Linked DNA regions of Haloactinomyces albus. The main gene of each other region encodes a partner of the protein of the gene in region 2 in a complex. Links are inferred from orthologs where the notes say so. Each region holds a gene or a part of one and is shown on either strand. Other genes may lie near its edges.

Region 1 (6,106 bases), 460 kb from region 2 along the record:
GTCCGGCACGATGTCGGGCGGGACAACTGCTTCTTCCTGCACGTGTCCCTGGTGCCCTTCCTGGCCCCCTCGGGAGAGCTGAAGACGAAGCCGACCCAGCACTCGGTCAAGGAGCTGCGCAACATCGGTATCCAACCGGATGCTCTGGTGTGTCGCGCCGACCGGGAGCTTCCCGAGGACCTCAAGAGCAAGATCGCGTTGATGTGCGATGTCGACTCCGATGGTGTGGTCGCGTGCCCGGACGCACCGTCGATCTACGACATCCCGCGCGTGCTGCACGCGGAGGGACTCGACGCCTACCTCGTGCGCCGGCTCGGTCTGCCGTTCCGCGACGTGGACTGGTCGGTCTGGGGAGACCTGCTCGAGCGGGTGCACCAGCCCACCGAGCGAGTGCGGATCGCGCTGGTCGGCAAGTACGTCGATCTGCCCGACGCCTACCTGTCGGTGACCGAGGCTCTTCGCGCCGGAGGATTCGCCCACTATGCGAAGGTGGAGCTTCAGTGGGTGCCTTCGGACACGTGTGAGACCGCGGCGGGTGCGGCACACGCGCTTGCCGGGATGGACGGTGTTCTGATCCCCGGTGGCTTCGGGGTTCGAGGTATCGAGGGCAAGGTGGGGGCCACCCACTACGCCCGGACACACGGTATCCCGCTGCTGGGGTTGTGCCTGGGGCTGCAATGCATGGTGATCGAAGCAGCGCGCAACCTGGCGGGTCTGGAGCGGGCGAACTCCACCGAGTTCGAGGAGCCCTGCCAACATCCGGTGATCAGCACCATGGCCGACCAGCACGACGTTGTCTCCGGTCACCGCGACATGGGGGGCACCATGCGGCTGGGCTCGTACCCGGCCAGCCTGCAGGATGGTTCGATCGTGGCAGAGGCGTACGGGACCTCGGAGACAGCCGAACGTCATCGCCACCGCTATGAGGTGAACAACGAATACCGGGACCGCCTGGCCAAGGCGGGGCTCGTGTTCTCCGGGACCTCGCCCGATGACCGCCTGGTCGAGTTCCTCGAACTGGCCCGCGAGGATCACCCGTTCTTCGTCGGAACCCAGGCGCATCCGGAGCTGACCAGTAGGCCGACCCGGCCGCATCCGCTGTTCGCGGCGTTCGTCCGGGCGGCGCTGGATTACCGCGCGGCCGAACGACTTCCTGTCGAGCTTCCGTCGAACATGCATGCCCCGGCCGGGAGTGTGTGATCGAATGGGGCTGTGCATGCGAGCGGAAACGCCGATGACGACAGGGTGACCCGGACCCACGGTCAACACGAGTTCACGACCGTATCCAGCGCTGATATCCACGTGGGCAGGATCTTCGCGCTACGCGCGGACGAGGTCCGGATGCCCGGCGGCACCACCTCGAGTAGAGAGGTCGTGGAGCACCCTGGGGCGGTGGCCGTCGTTGCGCTCGACGATGCGGGTCGCGTGGTACTGGTCCACCAGTACCGCTACCCCCTCGGGCGCAGGCTGTGGGAGCTTCCGGCGGGCCTGTTGGACGTGGCGGACGAGGACCCGTTGGACACCGCGCAACGTGAATTGGCCGAGGAGGTCGGTTTCGCCGCTGAGCAGTGGTCGGTGCTGGTCGATATCGCTTCCTCGCCGGGATTCACCGATGAGGCCGTGCGAGTGTTCCTGGCCCGGGGCCTCTCCGATGTCGGCAGACCCCTGGCGACGGGGGACGAGGAAGCCGATCTCGTGTTCGAACGGCTGCCGCTGAGTACGGCCGTGCGGCTGGTGTTCGACGGTGAGATCGTCAACGCTCCCACCGTGTCCGGCCTGCTGGCTGCCCAGGCGGTCGGCGAGGGGCGTGCGCAATCCCGAGCACCACGGGCACAGTGGTACGACCGGCCACAGCGCTTTCCCGCGCGTCGGAAACAGGTGTGACGATCCACTGCGGTGACCGTCTCGCGAGTCCGGACACCGCTTCGGCGACCGTGCGTGAATCTTTAGGCTGCAAGCGCATGCTGCCGTGCCGAAGAGCGTCGAAGGAGGCCAGTGGTGCAAGGATTCGAAAACCTGCCCGACGGGTTGCGAGTCGTGATCACCGGCTACCTCGATCACCTGGCGGTCGAGCGTGGTACAGCCCGCAGCACCCTGGATTCCTATGCGCGTGACCTGCGCCGCTATGCCGACTACCTGCTTGGCGGGGGCATTTCCGCGTTGCGGGAGGTCAGTGCGGAGCATGTCGCCTCGTTTCTGGCGGAACTCCGGCAGGGCAGCAGAGGGCGCCCTCCGATGGCGCAGTCTTCGGCAGCCCGGGCACTGGTGGCCGCACGCGGGCTCCACCGGTTCGCCTACCTCGAAGGGCTGACCGACTCCGATGTTGCGCGCGAGGTGTCTCCGCCCAGTCCGCCCCGGCGATTACCCAAAGCTCTTCCGGTGGAGCAGGTGCTTCGCCTGCTGGACAGCTGTGGCGGTGCGGGAGTTCGCGACCTCCGGGAACGGGCGCTGCTGGAACTGCTGTACTCATCCGGTGCGCGAATCTCCGAAGCCGTGGGGCTCGATCTCGACGATGTGAACACCGAGGAGCGCACGGTCTCGTTGGATGGCAAAGGGGGACGGCAACGCCTGGTGCCCGTGGGCCAGCCCGCACTGCACGCCCTGGACGCCTACCTGGTGCGGGCGCGACCGACCCTGGCGATACGTGGACGTGGTAGCCCGGCCGTCTTTCTGAACTCCCGGGGGACGCGGCTGTCCCGGCAGAGCGCCTGGAACGCGCTGAAATCCGCCGCACAGCGGGCGGGTATCACGGCGGAGGTCTCGCCGCACGTACTGCGTCACTCCTTTGCCACGCACCTGCTGGAGGGCGGCGCCGACGTTCGGGTCGTGCAGGAGCTTCTCGGCCATGCGTCGGTGGCCACGACGCAGGTGTATACCTTGGTCACGGTGAACACGTTGCGCGAGGTGTACGCGACGGCGCATCCGCGCGCGCACGGGTGACCGCCGGGCGGTGGTGGTGTCCGTGCGGCGCTTGCCTCCGAGCGTTGCCGTCGAGGGCGGATCGTGGCAAGAACCACCGGCAGCACATTTCCGACACGTCGGCGAGGCGCGTTGCCGCTGGTATTGCCTGCCACTTAGGCTGCGCGCGACTGTCCCAGGCCCTATCGCCACCCGTAGACAAGGAGTCGGATCGTCATGTCGACACCGCAGCCCTCCGCCGACGGGCGGTCCCGGGGCGCGGTCGACCTGAGTATCGCCCCGGACAAACCCGGCGCGCCGGACGAGGACGTCGACACATCCCCGGACTCCTCGTACGACGATGTCGGCCCCACTGGCAGGCCACGTCGGCGCATTCCCGAGCCGCCGATATTGGACAAGCACGGGCCCGCAGCAGTGCTGGCCATGTGCAACCAGAAGGGCGGTGTCGGGAAGACCACCTCGACGATCAACCTCGGTGCCGCACTGGCGGAGTACGGCCGACGGGTGCTGCTGGTGGATTTCGATCCGCAGGGTGCACTCTCGGTCGGCCTCGGGGTACAGCCGCACCAGCTCGAGCAAACGATTTACAACGTCATCATGGAGAGATCGGTCACCCTCGATGACGTGGTGCGCCGGACCACGGTCGAGGGAATGGACCTGTTGCCGAGCAACATCGATCTCTCCGCCGCCGAGGTGCAGCTCGTCGCGGAGGTCGGCCGGGAGCAGACACTGGGGCGCGTGCTGCATCCGGCGATGAAGGAGTACGACTACGTCCTGGTGGACTGCCAACCCTCGCTGGGATTGCTCACGGTCAACGCCCTCGCGGCGGCTGACAGCGTGATCATCCCGCTGGAGTGCGAGTTCTTCAGTCTGCGTGGCGTGGCACTGCTGATCGACACCATCGAGAAGGTTCGTGAGCGTCTGAACCCGAAACTGGAGATCAGCGGGATTCTCGCGACCATGTTCGATCCGCGTACACTGCATTCCAGAGAAGTCATGGCCAGGGTGGTCGAGGCGTTCGGTGACATCGTGTTCGACAGTGTGATCAACCGGACCGTGCGTTTCCCGGAAACCACTGTCGCCGGGGAGCCCATCACGCGCTGGGCCCCGCGATCAGCCGGTTCACGGGCGTATCGCACGCTCGCCCGTGAAGTGCTCGCCCGATGACCGATCCATACGGATCGACCTGAATTGCAGGAGAGATGACGTGAGGGAGGCGGAAGCCGCGGAGGTGACGCCTGCGCCGGACGGGGCGTCCGATCCGGCCCCCGCCGATCGGGAATTGTCGTCCTCGGGTCGCTTCACGGTACGGCTGGACAATTTCGAAGGTCCCTTCGACCTGCTGTTGCAGCTCATCTCGCAGCACCGGCTCGATGTGACCGAAGTGGCGCTACACCGGGTCACCGACGAGTTCATCGCCTACACCAAGGAACTGGGCGAGAGCTCGGAACTGGATGAGATCACCGAGTTTCTCGTGGTGGCGGCGACATTGCTCGATCTCAAGGCAGCGCGGCTGCTGCCCGCCGCCGAGGTGGAGGACGAGGAGGACCTCGCGCTGCTGGAGGCGCGGGATCTGCTGTTCGCGCGGTTGCTGCAGTACCGTGCCTACAAGCAGGTGGCGGCGCTGTTTCGCGAGTTGGAAGCCGGAGCATTGCGCCGGTATCCCCGGGCGGTGTCCCCGGAGGACCGCTTCGCCGGATTGCTGCCGGAGGTCGTGCTGGGAGTGGATCCGATGGGATTCGCCGAAGTCGCCGCTGCCGTGTTTCGGCCGAAGCCGCCTGCGACGGTCTCGCTGGAGCACCTGCACCAGCATCGGATCTCGGTTCGCGAGCATGCGGCGGTGCTGCGTGTGCTTCTCGCGGAGAAGGGCGTCGCAGACTTCGCCGAGTTGGTCGGCGACTGCGAACACTCTCTCGAGGTCGTGGCGAGGTTCCTGGCTCTCCTGGAGTTGTATCGGGAAACCGCGGTGCTGTTCGAACAGGAGGATCCGTTGGGCGAGTTGGTCGTGCACTGGGTCGGCGGTGATCTGCAGCAGGCACGTGCCGACGCCGAGGCGGCCCGGGCCAGTGATGTGGAAGAGGAGTACGGGTGAGCGAGTACGGTGCGACCGATGGGGAAGTCACCCCGCAGACTTCGGAAGCAACCGGCGAGGGCCCGGACCCCGATATCGGGAGGGACGACTCCGGCCGGGCCGCACCGGTGTCCGGGCAGGCGCCCCCGGACCTCACCGCGGAGGCGGCACTGGATGCGGCGCTGGAGGCATTGCTGCTGGTGGTCGACGTTCCCGCTGGTGAAAAGCTTCTCGCGGAGGCCCTGGAGCAGCCGGTCGAGCGGGTCGGGGCAGCTCTGCAGCGGCTGGCCGACAGGTATACCGAGGACGAGCGAGGAATCGATCTGCGGAAGGTCGGGGAGGGTTGGCGCTTCTACACCCGCGAGACGTACGCACCCTATGTGGAGCGCTACCTGCTCGATGGGCAGCGTGCCAAACTGACCCGGGCGGCATTGGAGACGCTCGCGGTGATCGCCTACCGGCAACCGGTGACCCGGTCCAGGGTTGCGGCGGTACGCGGTGTCAACGTCGATGGCGTTATCCGTACCCTGTTGGCACGCGGCCTCGTCGAAGAGGCCGGAACCGACCCGGAAACCGGCGGCATCCTGTACAGCACGACCGAGCTGTTCCTGGAACGGCTCGGGCTGTCCTCGCTGCAGGACCTGCCGCCATTGGCTCCCCTGTTGCCCGAAGTGGATGCGATCGACGATGTCTGAATACCGTGACCCGACCGGCTCGCCTGCCAAGGCGGAGGGGGTGCGCCTGCAGAAGTTGCTGTCCCAGGCAGGGGTGGCCTCGCGGCGTGCGGCTGAGCAGATGATCTCCGAGGGACGGGTCGAAGTTGACGGTGACATGGTCACCGGGATGGGCAAGCGGGTCGATCCGGAGACCGCCGTGATTCACGTGGACGGGACCCGGGTGGTGACCAACCGGGAGGCGACCCACCTGCTGCTGAACAAGCCCAGGGGCATCCTGTGCTCGATGTCCGACGACCAGGATCGGCCGTGCATCGGCGATTATCTGCGCGAGCGTCAGGGGCGCTTGTTCCATGTCGGCAGGCTCGACGTCAACACCGAGGGACTGCTGCTGATCACCAATGACGGCGAGCTCGCCAATCGGCTGATGCACCCTTCGTAC
Region 2 (7,318 bases):
CGGTGGTCGTGGTGGTGCCGGTCGTGGTGGTGCCGGTCGTAGTTGTTGTGGTGGTGCCGGTCGTGGTGGTGCCGGTCGTAGTTGTTGTGGTGGTGCCGGTCGTAGTCGTATCCGTGGTGGTTGGAGTTGGTGCAGGAGGCTCAGATCTCGGTGGCTTCGGTGCCCCGGGCGGTTGCGGGTTGCCCGGAGCAGGAGTCGGCGACCTGTGTCCGTCGTGATTCGTTTCCCGCGCGTCCTCGTCACCGGAGCTTCGGGTAATCGAGGAGAACCAGGTCATCCCACGAGTTCGTGCCGAGGTCGGGGACACGGGTGCGAAACGTCCGGTCGAAGCCGGGGCCGAGCTCGTGGTGCTGCGGGCGACCACGTTCGGATCGACCATGATGTTCGGCGTGGCGGTGCTGTGCCGGACAGCGGGCAGGGCCATCGCGGCGATCGTGGCGAATCCGGTGGCGACCACCATGCCTGCGCCTGCGAGGACGACCAGGCGCTTCGGCCGGGCGTCGGGATCTTCGTACTGCATCGCGTCCATCGGTGTCCCACTCGTGTGAGCCTGTGTTGCAGGATCCGGGATTTCGGGCGGGCACCCGCGGTAGGCACGAGGTGCTCGCGACGGCCGTCTTCGGTGTTGGGAGGTGTCGCGTTCGCAATACGGTAGCGATCAGGTGACTCCCGAGTGTGCGGGGGCGGTCCTTCGCAGTGCGGCGGGTTGATTCGCCCCGCCCGATGTCGATCTTGCCTCGATGAACGACATGTGAGCTGACCAGGACAGAGGATCAAGTCGGTTATCCGGCATCATGTCGGATGTGACGGATACGGAATCGATTCGACTGACCGCCTGGGTACACGGCCGCGTACAGGGCGTGGGGTTCCGATGGTGGACCCGTGCGCGGGCACTTGAACTGGGGTTGATCGGCAGCGCCACCAACCTGCCCGCCAACAGGGTCGAGATCGTCGCCGAAGGTCCTCGTGCTGCCTGTGAACAGCTTCTCGATACTCTGCGTTCGGATGCGGCACCGGGCGAAGTGGAGTATGTCGCAGAGCAGTGGTCGCAACCGAAAGGCGACCTGTCCGGGTTCGTGGAGCGGTGAGCAGCGGATACCTTCCGGCGCTCCGTGCGGTTGCGCGAAGATGCGAGCACGGTCACCGGTAGGCTTTGCCGCACGGTGTGCTCACCGTGCGCAGTCCTCGCCTCGCGGGAAGGTCCTTGAGAAGCCGTGCACTTGAAGAGCCTCACCCTCAAAGGGTTCAAGTCCTTCGTCTCGGCCACCACCCTGCGCTTCGAGCCGGGTATCACCTGCGTGGTCGGACCGAACGGTTCGGGCAAGTCCAACGTGCTCGACGCGCTGACCTGGGTGATGGGGGAGCAGGGTGCCAAGGCACTGCGCGGCGGCAAGATGGAGGACGTCATCTTCGCGGGCACCTCCGGGCGGGCACCGCTGGGCCGTGCCGAGGTCACGCTGACCATCGACAACGCCGATGGCGCGCTGCCGATCGACTACACCGAGGTCTCCATCACCCGGCGGATGTTCCGGGACGGTGCCAGCGAGTACGAACTCAACGGAAGTTCGTGCAGGCTGCGGGATGTACAGGAGCTGCTGTCGGACTCCGGTATCGGCCGTGAGATGCACGTCATCGTGGGTCAGGGCCAGCTCGCAGGCATCCTGCAGGCCAAGCCGGAGGAGCACCGCAAGCTCATCGAAGAGGCCGCAGGCGTGCTCAAGCACCGCAAGCGCAAGGAAAAGGCGCTGCGCAAGCTCGATGCGATGCAGGCGAACCTCACCCGCCTGACCGACCTGACCAGCGAACTCCGCAGGCAGCTCAAACCGCTCGGCAAGCAGGCCGAGATCGCGCGGAAGGCCCAGTCGGTGCAGGCCGAGCTTCGGGACGCCCGGCTGCGCCTGATCGCCGATGATCTGGTGACGGCCCGTGCCGAACTTGCCCGCGACGAGGCCGATCAGGAGGCCGCGCGTGCCCGGCGCACCGAGGTCGAGCGTGCTCTGCAGTACGCCCAGTCGGAAGAGAAGACCCTGCAGGAACAGGTGTCCGCCGATGCCCCGAGACTGGCTCGCGCGCAGGACACCTGGTACCGGCTCTCGGCGCTCGAGGAACGCTTGAACGGCACGCTGCGTCTGGCCGCCGAGCGGCACAAGCACCTGACGGCGCAGCACGAGGAACAACGCAGCGGCCGTGATCCCGATGATCTGGAGCGCGAGGCCGAGGAGGTGGCCGAGCGCGAGGCCACGTTCCAGGACGAGGCGCAGCATGCCCGGGACACCCTTGCCGACGTGGTGCAGCGACGTTCCGACCTGGAGTCGGCGTTGCAGGAGGCGGAGCGTGCGCACATGGCGGCGGTCCGGGCCATCGCGGACCGCAGGGAGGGTGTGGCTCGCCTGTCGGGGCAGGTCGAATCCACCCGCAGCAAGGTCGGTGCGACGGCGGACGAGATCGAGCGGCTGTCCGCATCACTGACCGAGGCGAGCGAGCGCGCCGAGGTCGCTCAACGGGCCTATGACGACGCCGAAGCGGAAAACGGCGGCCAGGATTCCGAGGACGCCGGCATCGAGGAGCGTCATACGAATGCGGGACAGGCACGGGACGCGGCGCAGGCGCGGGTGGAAGAACTCGTACGGGCCGAGCGTGCCACCGAACAGGAGATCGCCTCCTGGAAAGCCAGAGTCCAAGCTCTGTCAATGGGTCTGCACCGTAAGGACGGTGCCGGTGCGCTGATGGCGGCCGGTGAGCGGATTCCGGGGTTGCTCGGTTCCGTGGCTTCGCTGCTCACGGTGGAATCGGGTGCCGAGGCGGCGCTGGCGGCTGCTCTCGGAACGGTGGCCGATGCCGTCGCCGTCAGCGGCGTCGACGATGCCGTTTCCGCGCTGGAAGTACTCAAAACCGATGATGCGGGCCGCTCCGGTGTGCTGGTGGGGGAGCCCACTGTGGTGACCGATCGGAAACAGTGGCCGGAACTGGGCGGAAACGCTCGCTGGGCGGTCGACCTCGTGACCGCGCCGGAAGCACTGCGCCCGGCCGTGGCAGGTGCCCTGGACCGGATGGCGGTCGTCGACGGGTTGCCGGACGCTGCCGAGCTGGTGCGGCGTCATCCGGAAGTGCGGGCCGTGACCGCGGACGGAGACGTGCTCGGCGGACACTGGGCCATGGGCGGTTCCGATACCACCGGTGGCGGACAAAGCACCATCGAGGTTCAAGCGGCCGTGGACGAGGCCGAGCAGGAACTTGCTGCCGCCCAGCGGCGTCTGGAGCAGCATTCGGCGGCGCTGGAGGGCGCCCGTGCCGAGGAGCAGGCTCGCGAGGACGAGGTGCGTGCCGCACAGGAGCAGATCAACGAGGCCAAGGTCCGTGCGGCGCGGAGCTCGGAACGCCTGTCCAGCCTCGAGCGGGCAGCCCGTTCGGCTGCGGGTGAGGTCGAGCGCTTGCAGCAGCAGCGTGACAAGGTGGAGCGGTCCCGCGCGGAGGCACTGACCAAGCTCGCCGAACTGGAGGAACGGCTGGAAGTCGTCCAGTCGGAACAGGACGAGCAGGAAGAGCCCGACACGGCCGAGCGCGATCGGCTCGGCGAGGAGCTGACGGCGGTCCGGCAGGAGGAGATGGACGCCCGCCTCGGTGTGCGTACTGCGGAGGAACGGGCCCGCGCCGTGCAGGGCAAAGCCGATCAACTGCGCCGCGCCGCGCACCACGAGCGCGAGGTCCGGGCACGTGCCGAAGCCGCGCGCAAGGCGAGGGAGCACGGTGCACGGGTGGCGAGCACCGTCATCGCCGGCTGTGAGACCGCGCTGGAACGCATCGCGAATTCGCTCCGGGCGGCGACCGAGGAACGCGACACCGCGCAGGCTCAGCAGACCGAGCATGAGCAGTCCCTCAACGCGGTGCGTAACCGAGTGCGGGAGTTGTCGGGCGAGCTGGAAAAACTCACCGACGCGGTGCATCGTGACGAGGTCGTGCGCGCCGAGCAGCGACTCCGCATCGAGCAACTCGAATCCAAGATCATCGAGGATTTCGGGGTCGGGCTCGACGACCTGCTCGAGGAGTACGGGCCGACCGTGCCGGTGCCGCCGAGCCCGGCGGAGATGGCCGAGTACGAGGCCGCCAAGGAGCGCGGTGACCAGGTCGGTGAGCCGCCCTCGGTGCCCTACGATCGCGATACTCAGCAGCGGCGGGCCGAACGTGCGGAGAAGGATCTCGCCTCGCTGGGCAAGGTGAATCCCCTCGCTCTGGAGGAGTACGCCGCTCTCGAGGAGCGCTATAAGTACCTGTCCAACCAGCTCGAGGATCTGAAGGCCACCCGCCGGGACCTGCTTGATGTGGTCAAGGAGGTCGACGAGAAGATCCTGGAGGTTTTCTCCGCTGCCTACGAGGATGTGGCCGCCGAGTTCCAGAAGGTCTTCTCGGTGTTGTTTCCCGGCGGCGAGGGACGCCTCGTGCTCACCGATCCGGACGACATGCTCACCACCGGGGTCGAGGTCGAGGCCCGTCCGCCGGGCAAGAAGGTCAAGCGGTTGTCGCTGCTGTCCGGCGGGGAGAAGTCGCTGACAGCGGTGGCGATGCTGGTGGCGATCTTCCGGGCGCGCCCGTCCCCGTTCTATGTGCTCGACGAGGTCGAGGCCGCGCTGGATGACACCAATCTGCGGCGACTGATCGGTCTGCTCGACCAGCTCCGGCAGACTTCCCAGTTGCTCATCATCACGCACCAGAAGCCCACGATGGAGATCGCCGACGCGCTGTACGGCGTGAGCATGCGTGGCGATGGCATCACCACGGTGATCTCACAGCGTCTCGGTTCGTCCGAGGGGGACGACTCCGGCGCGGAGACGGTCGAGGGGCCGGTGGGCATGGCAGCAGGAACGGAGCAGTCCGATTCCGCGTAGTGCCGGACGGAATGGTTCCCGAAGCCGATGGTGCGATTGCGCGCCCGTTCCGACATCGCTCCCGATCCCGGTGTCCTGCTTTCCGGATATATCGGCCAGGAGGGATTCCGGGCTGCTCTAATATGATCATCGATCTTCAGCGTGAACCCCGATCCGTACTCAGCTCAGGAGGCGCATTCGATGACCAATCCGCACGGGCCACCGGGACCGCAGCAGTATCCGCAGCCCGGGGCACCGGTCCCCGCCCCGCAGGGGCCTCCGCAGGGGCCTCCGCAGGGCGGTTATCCGCCTCAGGGGCCACCCGTTCAGCAGGGCCCCGGCGCGGCAGGAGCGATGGGTCAGCAGATGGCACCGCCGCCACCGGGGATGGGCCGGATCGTGCTGGACACCTCGTATATGCCGCTGGCATTCCTTCTGGCGCTGTTCAAACCCGGGATCACGGTCAACGGGCAGCCATACCCCGTCGCTCGATGGGGACAGAACGTTCTCGACCTCCCGCCGGGTCGGCACCAGATCCAGGTGCACGTGAACTACCTGTGGAAATTCGGCCATGCCCAGGCCTTCGTGCCGGTCGATCCCGGCAGGCAGGTCGACGTTTACTACCGTTCGCCCGCCGTTGCTTTCGGCGAGGGGGCGATCGGGCCTGTCCCGCAGTCCACGCCGAACATGGCGCTCACCATCGTGCTGATGGTCGCGTCGGTGTCCTTCGGATTCCTGTCGGTCATTCTGAGCCTGACGATCTGAGCTCCGAGGTGCAGAGCACCATGCGCGCATCCGCCGTTCGGACCAAGGGCATGCTGTAGGTCATCCGATCGGGTAAACGCGAACATCTCGGTCGTGGTGTTGGTGAATTGTTCCACTGGGGCCGTTCGGTCCGGGACGTACGGGTCCGCTCGGATCGGCACCATTCGAGGTGCGACGATGGATGTGTGTCCACCACAAACGTGATCTTGATCATCGTTGTTGCCTTGGTAGTGCTGGCGATCCTCGTGGTCGCCGGGTTCCTGCTGAACCGCCGCAGACGGATCAGTCTGAGCCGGCGTGACGAGCGAGCCGATCAAGGCGGCGCCGTCCGGGAGGGCGGTTATCGCACCGACAGCGGGATCAGCCTGTCCAGTGGCGGCACCGGTACGGCAGCTCCGCCGGAGCATCCGGCCGGCGACCGAACCGAGCAGGGACAGCCCGGTGTCGGTGATGATGCCGCTGTCCCCCGGGACAGCGAACGACGCGGCATTGTCGATGTTTCGCTTCCGGAGCGGTCCGGGACGGAAACCCCCACAGCGCCGCCCTCCGAAACCGAGGCGGAACCGGGCAAGCCGCCTGAGCAGCCGACGATTCCGACACAGGAGGAGCGGACCTCGGCGGCATCGGCACCGGCGGCTCCCGCCGAGCGGGAGGCGCCCACTGCCGAGCCGGAGGCACCCACTGCCGAGCCGGAGGCGCCCGCCGCCGAACCGCAGGTATTTCCGGCCGAACCGGAAACCCCCGTGGAACTGGAAACGACAGCGCCCGCCGAGCCGGAGGCGCCCACTGCCGAGCCAGCGGCTCCTGCTGTCGAACCCGAGGCTCCTGCTGTCGAACCCAAACCTCCGGAACCTGCGCCACCCACGGAACCCGTGGAGGAGATCGAGCCCACCAGCGGACGGCTCGAACGCCTGCGCGGCCGGCTGTCGCGGTCCCGGTCCACCTTCGGTCAGGGCGTGCTCGGACTGCTGGGCGCGGGCGACCTCGACGAGGACTCCTGGGAGGAGATCGAGGACACGCTGCTCATGGCCGACTTGGGCGCAGCCACTGCCACCGAGATCATCGAGCGGCTGCGTTCGGAGATCGCCTCTCGTGCGGTACGTACGTCCGACCAGGCTCGCGCGCTCCTGCGGGAGGTCCTGGTCGATGCGCTGCGGCCGGACATGGAGCGTTCCGTGCAGGCCCTGCCGCACGGTGACCCGGCCGACGGCGGAAAGCCCGCGGTGGTGCTCGTCGTCGGCGTCAACGGGACCGGCAAAACCACGACGACCGGCAAGCTCGCCCGCGTGCTGGTGGCCGAGGGCCGTACGGTCCTGCTCGGTGCCGCCGACACCTTCCGCGCGGCAGCCGTGGAGCAGCTCGCCACCTGGGGCGAACGCGTTGGTGCCGAGGCTGTACGCGGTAACGAGGGTGCCGACCCTGCCAGCGTGGCCTTCGAGTCGGTGCAGCGCGGCGCCGACACCGGGGTGGACGCGGTGCTGGTCGACACCGCCGGCCGCCTGCACACCAAGACCGGGCTGATGGACGAACTCGGCAAGGTCAAACGTGTGGTCGAAAAGCGGGCCCAGGTGGATGAAGTGCTGTTGGTGCTCGACGCCACCACGGGGCAGAACGGGCTCACGCAGGCGCGGGTGTTCTCCGATGTCGTCGATGTCACCGGCATCGTGCTGACCAAGCTCGACGGCACGGCC

Evidence for each region.
Region 1: the proteins of smc (region 2) and JOF55_RS02340 are in contact, whole or in part, in a crystal structure (PDB 3ZGX), measured with the Bacillus subtilis proteins. The link is inferred for Haloactinomyces albus from one-to-one orthologs.

What each region holds. Positions count from the first base shown.
Region 1 is NZ_JAVDXW010000001.1:500,148-506,253, reverse strand. Bases 3,144-6,106 are described here. They hold JOF55_RS02340 (segregation and condensation protein A), read left to right. Parts: upstream 3,144-4,201; coding sequence 4,202-5,011; downstream 5,012-6,106. Other genes in these bases: JOF55_RS02330 (pseudouridine synthase), read left to right, coding at 5,678-6,106; scpB (SMC-Scp complex subunit ScpB), read left to right, coding at 5,086-5,685; JOF55_RS02345 (ParA family protein), read left to right, coding at 3,144-4,086. In the rest of the region: pyrG (CTP synthase), read left to right, coding at 1-1,200; JOF55_RS02355 (NUDIX domain-containing protein), read left to right, coding at 1,213-1,884; site-specific tyrosine recombinase XerD, read left to right, coding at 1,999-2,940; more of JOF55_RS02345, read left to right, coding at 3,136-3,143. UniProt on the Bacillus subtilis protein: Participates in chromosomal partition during cell division. May act via the formation of a condensin-like complex containing Smc and ScpB that pull DNA away from mid-cell into both cell halves.
Region 2 is NZ_JAVDXW010000001.1:959,535-966,852, reverse strand. The notes cover bases 909-5,083. They hold smc (chromosome segregation protein SMC), read left to right. Parts: upstream 909-1,214; coding sequence 1,215-4,883; downstream 4,884-5,083. Other genes in these bases: JOF55_RS04470 (hypothetical protein), read left to right, coding at 5,064-5,083; JOF55_RS04480 (acylphosphatase), read left to right, coding at 909-1,088. Also shown: JOF55_RS04485 (hypothetical protein), read right to left, coding at 1-529; more of JOF55_RS04480, read left to right, coding at 795-908; more of JOF55_RS04470, read left to right, coding at 5,084-5,627; signal recognition particle-docking protein FtsY, read left to right, coding at 5,813-7,318. UniProt on the Bacillus subtilis protein: Required for chromosome condensation and partitioning.